Regions from separate parts of the Solibacillus sp. FSL W8-0372 genome, predicted to be linked through region 2. Evidence: riboswitches for the same ligand, from Rfam matches in the RefSeq annotation. Region 2 holds a riboswitch; each other region holds the start of a gene.

Region 1 (3,168 bases), 630 kb from region 2:
GGAAAATATTTACGAGCGACCCAGTCAAAAAGTGAACGACTTTATTTGCCCATAACTGGTTGTCACTTGTTAAAAACAATACAATTCCTATTAGAATTCCGAGGATGAATGTAATGACCGTCGCTACAGCTGTCATATAAACAGTTTCATATGTTGCGTCGAGCATTTTACCCCAGTCAACGTTCGGAAATAATTGATTAAGCATGCTCAATCACCTCCGTTTGAATTTCCTGCATTGTTAAGAAGTTTAATGCCTTCTCTACTTCGTGTTGCTCACCATCGATATGAATAAATAGCGTACCGAATGAACCGGCTGTTGTATTGGATATTTTCCCGTGAACGATATTAACGACTATGTCAAATTGCTTAATCATCTGAGATATTACCGGCTGTTCTGTCGTTGCCTCCGCAAATGTTAATTTGGCAATTTTTCCTGCTGGGTAATTGGCTAAAATTTGCTCTAGTGACGCCTGCATTTCCTGCGTTTCTCCAGAAGCTTGCGAAACGAAATTTTTGGTAATCGGCGCTTGTGGGTGTTGGAAGACCTGCAGAACATCTCCCTGTTCCACTACTTTTCCTGCTTCCATAACAGCCACACGGTTACAGATTTTGCGAATAACATGCATTTCATGTGTAATCAGTACAATTGTTAAGCCGATCTTTTTATTAATATCCAGTAATAGCTCTAAAATAGAATCCGTCGTCTCTGGATCAAGTGCTGAAGTGGCTTCATCACATAGAAGAACTTCCGGGTTGTTCGCTAATGCGCGGGCTATGCCGACACGTTGTTTTTGACCACCTGAAAGTTGTGATGGATAGGCTTTTCCTCTTCCTTTTAGACCTACTAGTTCAATCAGCTCTTCCACTCGTTTGGCACGCTGAGATTTGGAAACACCAGCGATTTCAAGAGGAAATGCAATATTTTCTTCGACTGTGCGCGACCAAAGTAAATTAAAGTGCTGAAATATCATACTAATTTTTTGGCGTGCTTCTCTTAACTTTGCCCCTGATGCTTTAGAAATATCCTGTCCACCTACAATAACTGAACCTGTTGAAGGTTTTTCCAGACCATTTAATAGGCGGATCATTGTACTTTTACCAGCACCACTGTAGCCGATAATACCGTATATTTCTCCTTTTTCAATCGATAAGCTAACATTGTCTACCGCTGTAAGCTCACCGTTTTTTGTGTTATATACTTTCGTGATATTTTGTATATCAATCATGCGTCGTACCCCTTCTCTTGAAATAACCTACCTGTAATTTCAATATAATGTTTTTAGTGTTTTTTTCGCATCTTCGAAAATAAAATTACACCAAAAAAACCTTCCTACTCACGACAAGTAGAAAGGTTTCACATAAAAATTTATACGGTAAACCGTTCTCTCATCTTTCAAAGTTTAAACTTTGTGTGAATTGGCACCTTTGCATAAAATGCTGGTTGCCGGGCTTCATAGGGCACTTCCCTCCACCTCTCTTTATAAGAGCAACGTTATTAAGTTTTATTATTATGTCTGTTACTTTATCATGCTAAAGAGAAGACGTCAATTACTTTTTTAATATTTCATACAAAAATGGTACGGATTTAAATGCATATAACTTTTTTGACACTTTTCCATTGTCAGAAACAATTAAACAAGGTACGCTTTCGATTTTCAAATCGTTGGCCAACCCCTCAATATAATTGATATTTGCCATACCTAGTGGTAAATCTGGTAGTAATTTCTCAACTACTTTCAGCATTCTTTCCGAAAGTTCACAAGTACCGCACATTGGGGTGTATAGGAAAAATGCGGTTTGATCATATTGTTGTATATTTTGTTCCCACTGCTCTCTTGACCATTGTTCCATATTTAAGTCATCCTTCTTTTATTAAAAATTTTGCTTGTATTAATAAGTTCCGTAAAATTAGTTTGGGAGTCTTTTCTACCTCTACATATTCTCGAGGTATAATTAGCTGAGTTACTTCAGGAAATGCCCGGTTCATTAGTTTTCTTAACTTTTCACCATTTTTGTCTGCATCAAACATTGTCACAATTTCATAATGCTCATAGTCTTCTAGTAATTCGATTAAATTGACTTCACTTATTGTTCCATTAGTACAAATTATCGTGACTTCTTCAGCCAATAAAGGAATTAACCTCATTTTATCGGCCCGTCCTTCAACTACAATGCATTTTCCCATAGAGATACGCTTCCTTTCATCAATTACGGCTATCTATACAATAGCAAAAAAACACCAAAACCTTTAACTAATAGGCTTTGGTGTTGAAACATTTATTGTTCAATTAATGCAGTATAAGCATCTGCATCCATTAATTCTTTAACTTCTTCGTCGTTCGTTACTTCAACCGTAATCATCCAAGCTGTACCGTAAGGAGATTCATTTACGTATTCTGGGTTGTCTAAAAGTTCTTCGTTAATCGCAACAACTTTACCTGAGATTGGAGCATAAAGTTCCGAAACAGTTTTAACAGATTCTACACTACCGAATGGCTGATCCTTTGAAACTTCATCGCCTACTTCCGGTAACTCCACAAACACGATGTCCCCTAATTCAGCTTGTGCAAAATCTGTAATTCCGATTGTTGCTTTGCCGTCTTCAACTTTAACCCACTCATGCTCTTTTGAATAAAGTAACTCTTTAGGTGTGCTCATTAAAAAACCTCCAGTTATTATGTAGTACATTCAACTTCATTTTGCCATATTTCGTTCGGAAATACAACGTGAATACCGGTTTATTTCCACGATTCTGAGAAGTCAGACTCCTTAAAACCTAATGTTAATTTTTTGCCATCTGTCACTATTGGACGCTTGATTAACATACCATCTGAAGCTAATAGCTCTAATTGCTCATCATCAGACATCGAAGGCAATTTGTCTTTTAGTTCCAGCTCACGATATTTCATACCTGAAGTATTAAAGAATTTCTTTAAAGGCAACCCACTAGCTTCATAATACGCTTTAAGTTGCTCTTTAGAAGGCGTTTCTTCAACGATGTTAATATTTTCATATTGAATACCATTTTCATCTAGCCATTTCTGTGCTTTTTTGCATGTAGTACATTTTGGGTATTGGATAAATTTCACTGTCATAAAAGAACTCCTCTTTACCATTCATTTTCCCTTATTGTAACGGATATAGAAAAACAAATCAAAATTGGAATTG
Region 2 (3,168 bases):
ATTTTCTTCTCTAAACGAGCTACAGCACGGTCCAATACACGGACATTCGGATTAAAGGCAGCAGCCACAGAAAAATCCGCCTGTTTTCGCAGCGATTTCCCAGTAAAAGAGCTGCCTTTATTTAGCTGCTTAATAAGTGAAATAAGCTCCATTGACGAAACATCATAAACGCTCGTCGCCCCCGGGAAATCCCCCACTTTTGTCGGGTCCCCAGTGATGACTAAAATATCGTGAAGTTCCAGCGCATCAAGTCCCATTAAATGTGACTGGAGCCCAATTAAATTGCGGTCACGGCACGTTAAATGCGGCAATGAACGAATTCCATGCTCTTTTAAAATCGCAGCCATTGCGATATTACTGATGCGCGGGGATGCAAGTGAGTTATCCGCCATCATAATGACATCGGCTCCCGCTTTTGCCAGTTGTTTTGCTCCTTCGACAAACCCGTCAATTTCCAGATGACGCGGTGTATCAAGTTCCACAATAACAGAACGTTCACGTTTTGCTTTTTCATGGAGCGGCTCTTGCTTACGTGGCTCCGGAATACGGACAAATTGTGTATGCCCTGGTTTTTCTTCTTTCGTTTCAATTGGTTGCATATTCGCCAGACGTTGTTTTACCGCCGCAATATGCTTCGGTGTCGTCCCACAACAACCGCCAATTAAACGGACACCTTGATTTACGAGTTCAACGGCCGCACGTGCGAAATAATCCGTTTCTGATTCATAGACAACACGACCATCTTCAATATCTAATAACGAAGCATTCGGGTAAGCTGATAAAAAAGCCTTGTTCGGTAAGTTGACTCCTTCAAACGCTTGAATTGTATGGAAAGGACCTAACCGGCAGTTACTCCCAACAATATCTGCACCTAACCTTTCCAAATCATGAAATGCTTCATTTAAAGACATTAAATTTTGAAGAACACCTGGTTCCTGCATTGTCACTTGAGCAATGATCGGTAAATCGGTCATTGAACGTAATAGGTGGACACAATGCGATAATTCTTCAAAATCGTAATACGTTTCCAATAAGAATCCATCCGGTTCGCCAGCTAGTAATACTTCCACTTGCTCTTGAAAGGCAGTTAAGATTTCATCTAATGTTGCATCACTTTTTCGAATCCCTCGAATACCTCCGATTGTTGCCAGAACATACTGCCCTCCCGGAGCAGCTGCACGCTTCGCAATCTTCAGCGCAGCTTCGTTAAATTCTTTTACTCGATTTTCAAAACCATATCGAGCTAACTTAATCGCATTCGCTCCATATGTATTTGTTTGAATAATATCTGCACCTACAGCAATATATTCACTATGAATTTTCTCGATAATTTCAGGTCGTGCAATATTCATTTCCTCATGGCAGTAATCCAACCCATAAGAATAAAGTAAAGTTCCAATTGCTCCGTCCGCCGTTAAAACGCGTGTTTTTAAATCTTGTAATAAACCCAATTATTTCACTCCATTATTCACAGTATTTTCAGTATATTTTTAATACAAAAAAGCCTTCTTTCACTAAGCAAAAGAAGGCTTGATAGTTGTCAGTCGTCAACTTAATCCCTTCTCATCTTCTGGCTATCGCCACTGGATTTAGCACCTGACATAATGTTGGTTGCTGAAGTTTCAACGGGCCAGTCCCTCAACTTCTCTCGATAAGAAATTTTATGAATTTTTCAAAAAATTTAAAATTATTTAAGCTATCATATCGTTATCTAAATAAGACGTCAATACCCTTTAGCCTAATAAAGTATTTCTTTACATAATTCGTGCAATAATTTGTTCCGCCGTTTTTTTACCGTTTTGAATACAAGCGCCGATCCCTACCCCAAAGTACGAACATCCAGCTAAAAGCAGGTTCGGATAGTGCACTTCTAAATAGTCCACAACTTTAGATAACGCTTCATTATGCGCTAAATCATAGCGGGGCATCTGATTAATCCATTTCGTTACATTTACGACGGTTGGTTTCGCTTCAATACCCAAACTTAAACGAATATCCTCCATTGCGACTTTCTCCAACTCTTCATCTGACATGGCTGCCAGTTCTTCATAACGCGGATTAATATTTTTATAAAATAAACGAACGAGCAGATTCCCTTCTGCTGAAGTATGCTTCCATTTACGACTTGTCCAAGTAGATGCATTACACACTAAATCACTATTATGGGAAACGATGAAACCTGTACCATCTGCCGGTAAAACACTATCCGGTACATCAAAGCCAACATACATCGTTAATGCAGATGCTGTTGTAAACTTTTCTAACTGTCTATCCAATTTGTCATCTTGCAATAAAGTACGTACTGTATTATTCGGTACAGCAAGGACCACAATATCCGCTATAATCGTTTCGTCTTCTAATACAACTTTATACTGTTCCCCTACTTTTTGTATTTGCTCAGTTGCAGCTTTTTTTATGAATTCCACTTCCGGCAATTGCTCTTCAAGGTGGTCAATTAATGAAGATAAACCTTTTTCGAAAGATATAAATTTCTTATCCGCTGCTTTTTCAAACTGCTCGCGATTAGCTTCAAAGCCTTTCATAATCGATCCATAATTATTTTTATAATCAACTAAATACGGTAGCGTTGACGCTAAGCTCAGCTGGTATAAATCTCCCGAATATACCCCTGCCAATACAGGAGCAATTTGTTTTCGCACAATTTCTTCACCTAAAAAATATTCCAAAAATGCACCAATGGAACTTTCCTTCGTAAAATCTGTATTTGGAATGTCTATATCCTGTAATGCTCTTTTCTTTCCTTCTTCTGAAATTAACGTGCTCGACATAAGTGATTCCACGCTCATCGGAATCCCGAATGTAGACCCCGCGGGAATAGCATGTAGCTCATTATTAGTATGAATGTAGGAAATGCCTGTTTCGTTATAAACAAGCTTCGATTCAAAGTTAAGTTCCTTCACAAGCTCTAACACATTCGGATGGCGGGCAACAATGGAATCCGCGCCGGTTTCCATAATAAACCCTCCTTCATGTACGGAATGTATTTTTCCACCTAAATAAGGATTTTTTTCGATTAATACTAATCGTGCTTCGATATTCTTTTCGTGCATTTGATTTTTCAAATAATGCATTGTACATAATCCAGTAATTCCGCCACCTACAACTACTACTGTTTTCATGTTGTTCTCTCCTATTTCGTTCGCTATT
Region 3 (3,168 bases), 1.8 Mb from region 2:
GAAACTTAGAATTTGACTTAGAAATTATGCATTGGGGAGACCCTATACGAAACTACGATGAAAAAGAAATTCTAGAAAGCATAGGTAAGGTTGGTAGTTATAAAGAATTTATTGAAGGACTTGAAAGAGTCCTTCGTGAAGGACTTATAAATGACTTTAACGAAGGCTGGGATTTAGAAGAACAGTTGATGGCTGTAGCCAGAGAGTATCTAACCAACTATTCAAGAAGATTGGATTATAAAGTGAAAAAGATATTTGAAGAAACAGGCAAACTTGAAGATATTAGTCGCATAGTGAACAGTTTTGAAAAAGTTCTTGAAGAGAACTATAAGAGATTTATCAGTAAACAATTAAAGGTTGATTCACCTTATTTCATATATGAGGGAAACGGACAGAAAGAATGCTGAAGAAAGTTTATTACTAACTATTTAAAACAGATAGAACGAGTAGGATGAAGCAATGTCAGGAGACCTGCCCATATAGCTATTAAGAGTAAAGTGTGTTGTGCTTGTTCCCTGTTCCTTATCCCCTAGAAGATAAGCCCACTTTTGTTGATAGAGATGCTTATAACTATATTATTAATGGAACCCACACAACTGCATATTTTGTATTTGCAGTTTTATTTATGATATTTACTAGCATGGCTTTCGACTTTATAATACAAAGTCAATTAGTTGCGGATTATATGTTAGATTATTATAGTGGTGGGAATATAAGAGATAGAAATAATGCAAATGCTGCAATTAGAGAGCTAGTAAAAGTGTTTTATATATTAAAAGAAATGATGATCAACTACAATATCGGAAGTTGAGCAACCTTCAAAAGAGGGTTGTTTTTTTATCGTTAAAATACAATACGTTTCTTTTTTCCAGAAGTATGATTTATTATGGAAATTATTTAGATTTAATAAGAAGTTAAATAATTTATATAAAAGTACTCCTAATTAAATATAATTAAATTATTGAGGTATAAGTGTGGTCATGACAGTATTTGTTTTATATATTTTTTTGAATTATTGCAAAACTTACGCTACCGTGTTACACTAGTGTCAATTTAATAGTCTTATCAAGAGAAGCGGAGGGAACTTGGCCCGTAGATGCTTCAGCAACCTCTAGTATAACTAGAAAGGTGCTACTTCCAGCAAGGCAAAGTCCTTGGCAGATAAGAACGGGTATATTAACCTCTCATTTCTGTTGTGCTGGAATGAGGGGTTTTTTGTTTTTTCAGCAAGTATGAAGGTACTTGCTCCAATAATCAAACCCCTGCGGCTATTATGATTTACTTGAAAGGAAAGAAGCTTGAAATAGCTTTCGTTATGAAACTAAGATTATTTAGAAAGATTAGAGGGGGACAGTGTAATGCCGATTAATATTCCGAAACATTTACCGGCCGGTGAGCTACTGAGAAAAGAGAAAATTTTCGTTATGGAGGAAGACCGGGCGAAAACTCAGCAAATTCGACCTTTGAATATTTTAGTGTTCAATTTAATGCCGGAAAAAGAAAAAACCGAGCTCCAATTATTGCGTTTACTCGGAAATACACCACTACAGGTAGATGTGACATTTTTAAATACCGCTACATATGAATCAAAAAATGTTTCCAAATCACATTTAGATACGTTCTATCAAACATTCGATGAAATTAAACACCGCCGATATGATGGTTTGATTATCACAGGTGCACCGGTAGAGAAAATGCAATTTGAAGATGTTGGATACTGGAAGGAAATTACCGATGTAATGGATTGGGCCGATCAAAATGTTACATCAATTATGTATATATGTTGGGGAGCACAAGCTGCACTGTATCATCATTTCGGTATCGGGAAATTTGAGCTGCCTAAAAAATGCTCCGGCGTCTATTCACATGTGATTACCGATTTAACGGTCGATTTAGTACGAGGCTTCAGTGATGAATATGTTGCGCCTCATTCACGTCATACATCTGTCTCGATTGACGAAGTCCGTGCGCACCCAGATTTGCGTCTGCTCAGCTATTCGGACGATGCGGGGGTATTTATCGTTCAATCAAAAAACAATAAGCACATCATGATTACAGGCCATTTAGAGTATGATGCGACGACTCTATCGGACGAATATTTCCGAGATGTTGAAAAGGATCCAGAAAATACGGAAGTTCCAATTAATTACTTCCCAAATAATGACCCGCAAAATGCTCCAAAAAATGTATGGCGTGCCCATTCACATCTATTGTTCTACAACTGGTTAAACTATTACGTATACCAAGAAACACCTTATGAATGGCACTTTGTTGAGGAAAATATCGAATATCATATTTAAAAAAATGGCTAGGAAAGAAATAAAAAATTGATTGGAATGGAGGGAGACTCCAGCGGGAAAAGCAAAATTTTTTGCGACGAGTAACCGCAGGAGCACGGACGCCTGAGACTACAGGCTCAGGCCGTGCCCGCGGAAAGCGTCCCGGAATGGAAATCAATTTTTGGGTTATAGCTCAGCCGCTCACTTCTATTTCACTGCAATCCATGCACGTTCTTGTTGTATTTGCAAACTTACTTCACGGCCAAAAAAATCACTTAGCAATTGTTCATTCAATATAACTTCGCGAGTATCTGCAGCTACGCTTTCACCATCTTTCATTAACAGTACATGGCTGAAACAAGGCAAAATTTCTTCTACATGGTGCGTTACATAAATAAGTGTAGGGCAGTGATTGCCTTGTGCTATTTGCTCAATCTTTTGCAGTAAGTTTTCCCGCTCTATAAGATCGAGTCCGCCGCATGGTTCATCCAATATTAATATTTCTGGTTCTGCCATTAAAGCACGTGCAATTTGTACACGTTGTCGTTCACCTTGCGATAAATGCTCAAAAGATTTATTCGCCAAATGATCGCAGTGAAACTGTCTCATAAAGGATAGTGCCTGCTCAATTTCTGTATCGGACACGTCATTAAATAGACGGAGCGCACCGAATTTTCCGCTAAGCACAATTTCAATGGCATTATCCTGCCAGTTGAAGCTGTCAATCATTGCATTGCTTACCCAGCCGATGCGTGTTCGGAGAGTAGGGATATATGTATTGCCGAAAGTTTCACCTAGTACTTGCACTTTACCATTGTTCGGCCAAATATAGCCGTTGATTACTTTTAACAAGGTTGTTTTTCCTGAACCGTTCAAGCCTAAAATGGCC
Region 4 (3,168 bases), 710 kb from region 2:
CCTACATTGCTGATTATGCAACAATTACAGGCGATGTGACAATAGGGGAAAATACTTCCATTTGGTTTAATACAGTCATACGCGGCGATGTGAATAAAACAATCATTGGAGATCGTGTTAGTATTCAGGATTTAAGTTGTCTTCACCAAAGCCCTGCAGCTCCACTCATTATTGAAGATGAAGTTACAGTAGGTCATCAAGTAACATTACATAGCTGTACAATAAGAAAACGTGCTTTAATCGGCATGGGTTCCATCATTTTGGATGGTGCAGAAATAGGCGAAGGAGCATTTATTGGTGCAGGTAGTCTCGTACCACCTGGAAAAGTAATTCCTCCCAATTCACTTGCTATGGGGCGCCCAGCAAAAGTTGTACGTGAAGTAAATGCAGAGGACCGGGCAGATATGGATCGCATAATTAATGAATACGTAGCGAAGGGACAATACTACAAATCATTACAGAAATAACATTTCGCTATCAATCCAATTATTTACAATATAAAGGAAGGAAGTATATTATTCTCCATAATAACAGAAAAGGAGCCGTCCATTTGACTGAACGCTCCTTCCTTCTTTAAATTCCGGCTTTTTCTTTAAGTTCTGCCGCTTTATCTGTATTTTCCCATGGTACATTGATGTCAGTACGACCGAAGTGTCCATATGCTGCTGTTTGTTTATAGATTGGACGGCGTAAATCCAACATTTTAATAATTCCTGCTGGGCGTAAATCAAATAGCTCTCGAACCCATTCTACGATTTTGGAAGATTCTACTTTACCAGTTCCGAATGTATCTACCGCAATTGATACTGGTTGTGCAACACCGATTGCATAAGCCAATTGAACTTCAGCACGATCCGCTAAGCCTGCAGCAACGATGTTTTTTGCAACATAACGAGCTGCATATGCTGCTGAACGGTCCACTTTCGTTGCATCCTTACCAGAGAATGCACCACCACCGTGACGTGCGTAACCACCGTACGTATCTACGATAATTTTACGACCTGTTAGACCAGCATCTCCTTTTGGACCACCAATTACAAAACGACCTGTTGGATTAATAAAATATTTAGTTGCTTCATCTAATAACTCAGAAGGAACTACTGGTTTAATAACATGTTCTTTAATATCCGTTTGAATTTGCTCCAATGTCGCTTCTTCATCATGCTGTGTTGAAATAACGATTGTATCCACACGAACAGGCTCATTGTTTTCATCATATTCGATTGTTACTTGTGTTTTACCATCCGGACGTAAATATTCCAATTCTCCTGATTTACGTACTTCTGTTAAACGACGAGCTAATTTGTGAGCTAAAGAAATAGGCATCGGCATAAGTTCCGGTGTTTCGTTACATGCGTAGCCGAACATTAAACCTTGGTCTCCAGCACCGATTGATTCTAATTGATCTTCTGTCATTGAACCTTCGCGCGCTTCTAACGCCTGATCTACACCTTGTGCAATATCCGGTGATTGTTCACCAACTGCAACAAGTACAGCTAAGTTTTCTGCGTCAAAACCATATTTTCCGCGCGTATAGCCAATCTCTGCTACCGTATCACGGATAATACCTTTCATATCTACATAAGTAGAAGTTGTAATTTCACCAGATACTAATACTAAGCCTGTTGTTACCGTAGTTTCACAAGCTACACGTGCATTTGGATCTGCTGCTAAAATTGCGTCTAAAATGGCATCCGAAATTTGATCGCAAATTTTATCTGGATGTCCTTCCGTTACACTTTCTGATGTAAACAGTCGACGATTTTTCATGTCATTTCCTCCTAATTCACTTTGGCAATTGTTTTTATTGATACGGTACTCATTACCCATGTCCGTTATATTGCGTCTTACACCGTGGCATAATAGCATTATTAACGTCAAGCTTTATTTGCTTTAACACGAGGGTCTGAAAGGCTGTAACTATATAATTTTCGCTCAATACGAAATTGTAAATTCAAATAAAAAAATCCTTTCACTCATAACCGTGTTCATCACACGTGAGGAAAGGATATTACGTTTCGTTACCTTTCACTCTTATCGTTCAAGGGAAATTTTGCCCTTGCATCAGGTTGGCACCAACACGTATAAAATATACGCAGGTTGCCGGGTTTCATAGGGCCTGCCCCTCCACCAGCTCGGGATAAGAGTATCCGTTCAATTACACATCCTACATAAAAAAATTAGTGCTGTCAATAAATTTTGTCTGATTTTAAACAGTTAAAAATTCCACAAAAAAATAATTCATAATTAGTATAGATTATATCCTTCAATGTGTTATACTATTTTTGAATTAATAACAACTCCCCTACTATAAGGGAATACTATAAAAAAGGATGGTATTTAATAGATGAATTCGGTAGAAATTGCTAACGAGCTGAAAGAACTTTTAAACGGGGAAAACATCAAAACTCAATTATCTGTTCCACAATTAGTTGAAAAAGCTACATCACGTGGAGAAGCAATGTTAACTGTTGATGGCGCATTACGTGCTGAAACAGGTAAATATACTGGTCGATCACCTAAAGATAAATATATCGTTGAAGAGGAAAACTCTAAAGATAAAATTGATTGGGGTAAAGTTAACCGTCCTATCTCTTCAGAAGTATTTGATAAGCTTTATGTCAAAGTTGTAAACTACCTAAAAGAACGCGATGAATTATTTGTATTCAACGGTTTTGCGGGTGCTGACAAAGACTCTCAATTATCGATTAAAGTAATTAACGAATATGCTTGGCATAACCTATTCTGTCATCAATTATTCATCCGTCCTACAGCAGAAGAATTAGCTGCACATGTTGCTGACTTTACAATTGTTTCTGCTCCAAACTTTAAAGCAGATCCTGAAGTAGATGGAACTGGTTCGGAAACATTTATTATAACATCAATTGAAAAGAAAATCATCTTAATCGGTGGTACTGAATATGCTGGCGAAATGAAAAAATCAATTTTCGGGATTATGAACTATTTGTTGCCTGAACAAGGTATTTTCCCAATGCACTGCTCAGCTAACGTTGGCGAAAAAGGCGACGTTGCCCTGTTCTTCGGTTTATCAGGAACTGGTAAAACAACTTTATCAGCGGATTGCGACCGCAAATTAATCGGGGATGATGAACACGGTTGGTCTGATAATGGTGTTTTCAACATTGAGGGTGGATGCTACGCAAAAAC

What was found. A riboswitch is a leader RNA that binds a small molecule or an ion and turns the genes downstream of it on or off. The one in region 2 is predicted to bind S-adenosylmethionine.
Region 1: linked by a shared signal. The riboswitch ahead of MKY13_RS15220 (methionine ABC transporter ATP-binding protein) and the one ahead of MKY13_RS18305 (bifunctional homocysteine S-methyltransferase/methylenetetrahydrofolate reductase) in region 2 are both predicted to bind S-adenosylmethionine.
Region 3: linked by a shared signal. The riboswitch ahead of metA (homoserine O-succinyltransferase) and the one ahead of MKY13_RS18305 (bifunctional homocysteine S-methyltransferase/methylenetetrahydrofolate reductase) in region 2 are both predicted to bind S-adenosylmethionine.
Region 4: linked by a shared signal. The riboswitch ahead of metK (methionine adenosyltransferase) and the one ahead of MKY13_RS18305 (bifunctional homocysteine S-methyltransferase/methylenetetrahydrofolate reductase) in region 2 are both predicted to bind S-adenosylmethionine.

What each region holds. Positions count from the first base shown of each region.
Region 1 covers NZ_CP150204.1:2,959,976-2,963,143, forward strand. Annotated here, with positions in the region: gene MKY13_RS15215 (methionine ABC transporter permease) at 1-205, opposite strand, end outside; gene MKY13_RS15220 (methionine ABC transporter ATP-binding protein) at 198-1,226, opposite strand; SAM riboswitch class I at 1,384-1,487, opposite strand; gene MKY13_RS15225 (thioredoxin family protein) at 1,549-1,851, opposite strand; gene MKY13_RS15230 (toprim domain-containing protein) at 1,859-2,185, opposite strand; gene gcvH (glycine cleavage system protein GcvH) at 2,278-2,658, opposite strand; gene MKY13_RS15240 (arsenate reductase family protein) at 2,739-3,095, opposite strand.
Region 2 covers NZ_CP150204.1:3,587,237-3,590,404, forward strand. Annotated here, with positions in the region: gene MKY13_RS18305 (bifunctional homocysteine S-methyltransferase/methylenetetrahydrofolate reductase) at 1-1,451, opposite strand, end outside; SAM riboswitch class I at 1,561-1,658, opposite strand; gene hemG (protoporphyrinogen oxidase) at 1,755-3,140, opposite strand.
Region 3 covers NZ_CP150204.1:1,762,193-1,765,360, forward strand. Annotated here, with positions in the region: gene MKY13_RS08660 (hypothetical protein) at 1-407, shown strand, start outside; gene MKY13_RS08665 (hypothetical protein) at 509-811, shown strand; SAM riboswitch class I at 1,060-1,168, shown strand; gene metA (homoserine O-succinyltransferase) at 1,359-2,300, shown strand; gene MKY13_RS08675 (ABC transporter ATP-binding protein) at 2,487-3,168, opposite strand, start outside.
Region 4 covers NZ_CP150204.1:2,875,545-2,878,712, forward strand. Annotated here, with positions in the region: gene MKY13_RS14600 (gamma carbonic anhydrase family protein) at 1-467, shown strand, start outside; gene metK (methionine adenosyltransferase) at 574-1,770, opposite strand; SAM riboswitch class I at 2,032-2,147, opposite strand; gene pckA (phosphoenolpyruvate carboxykinase (ATP)) at 2,348-3,168, shown strand, end outside.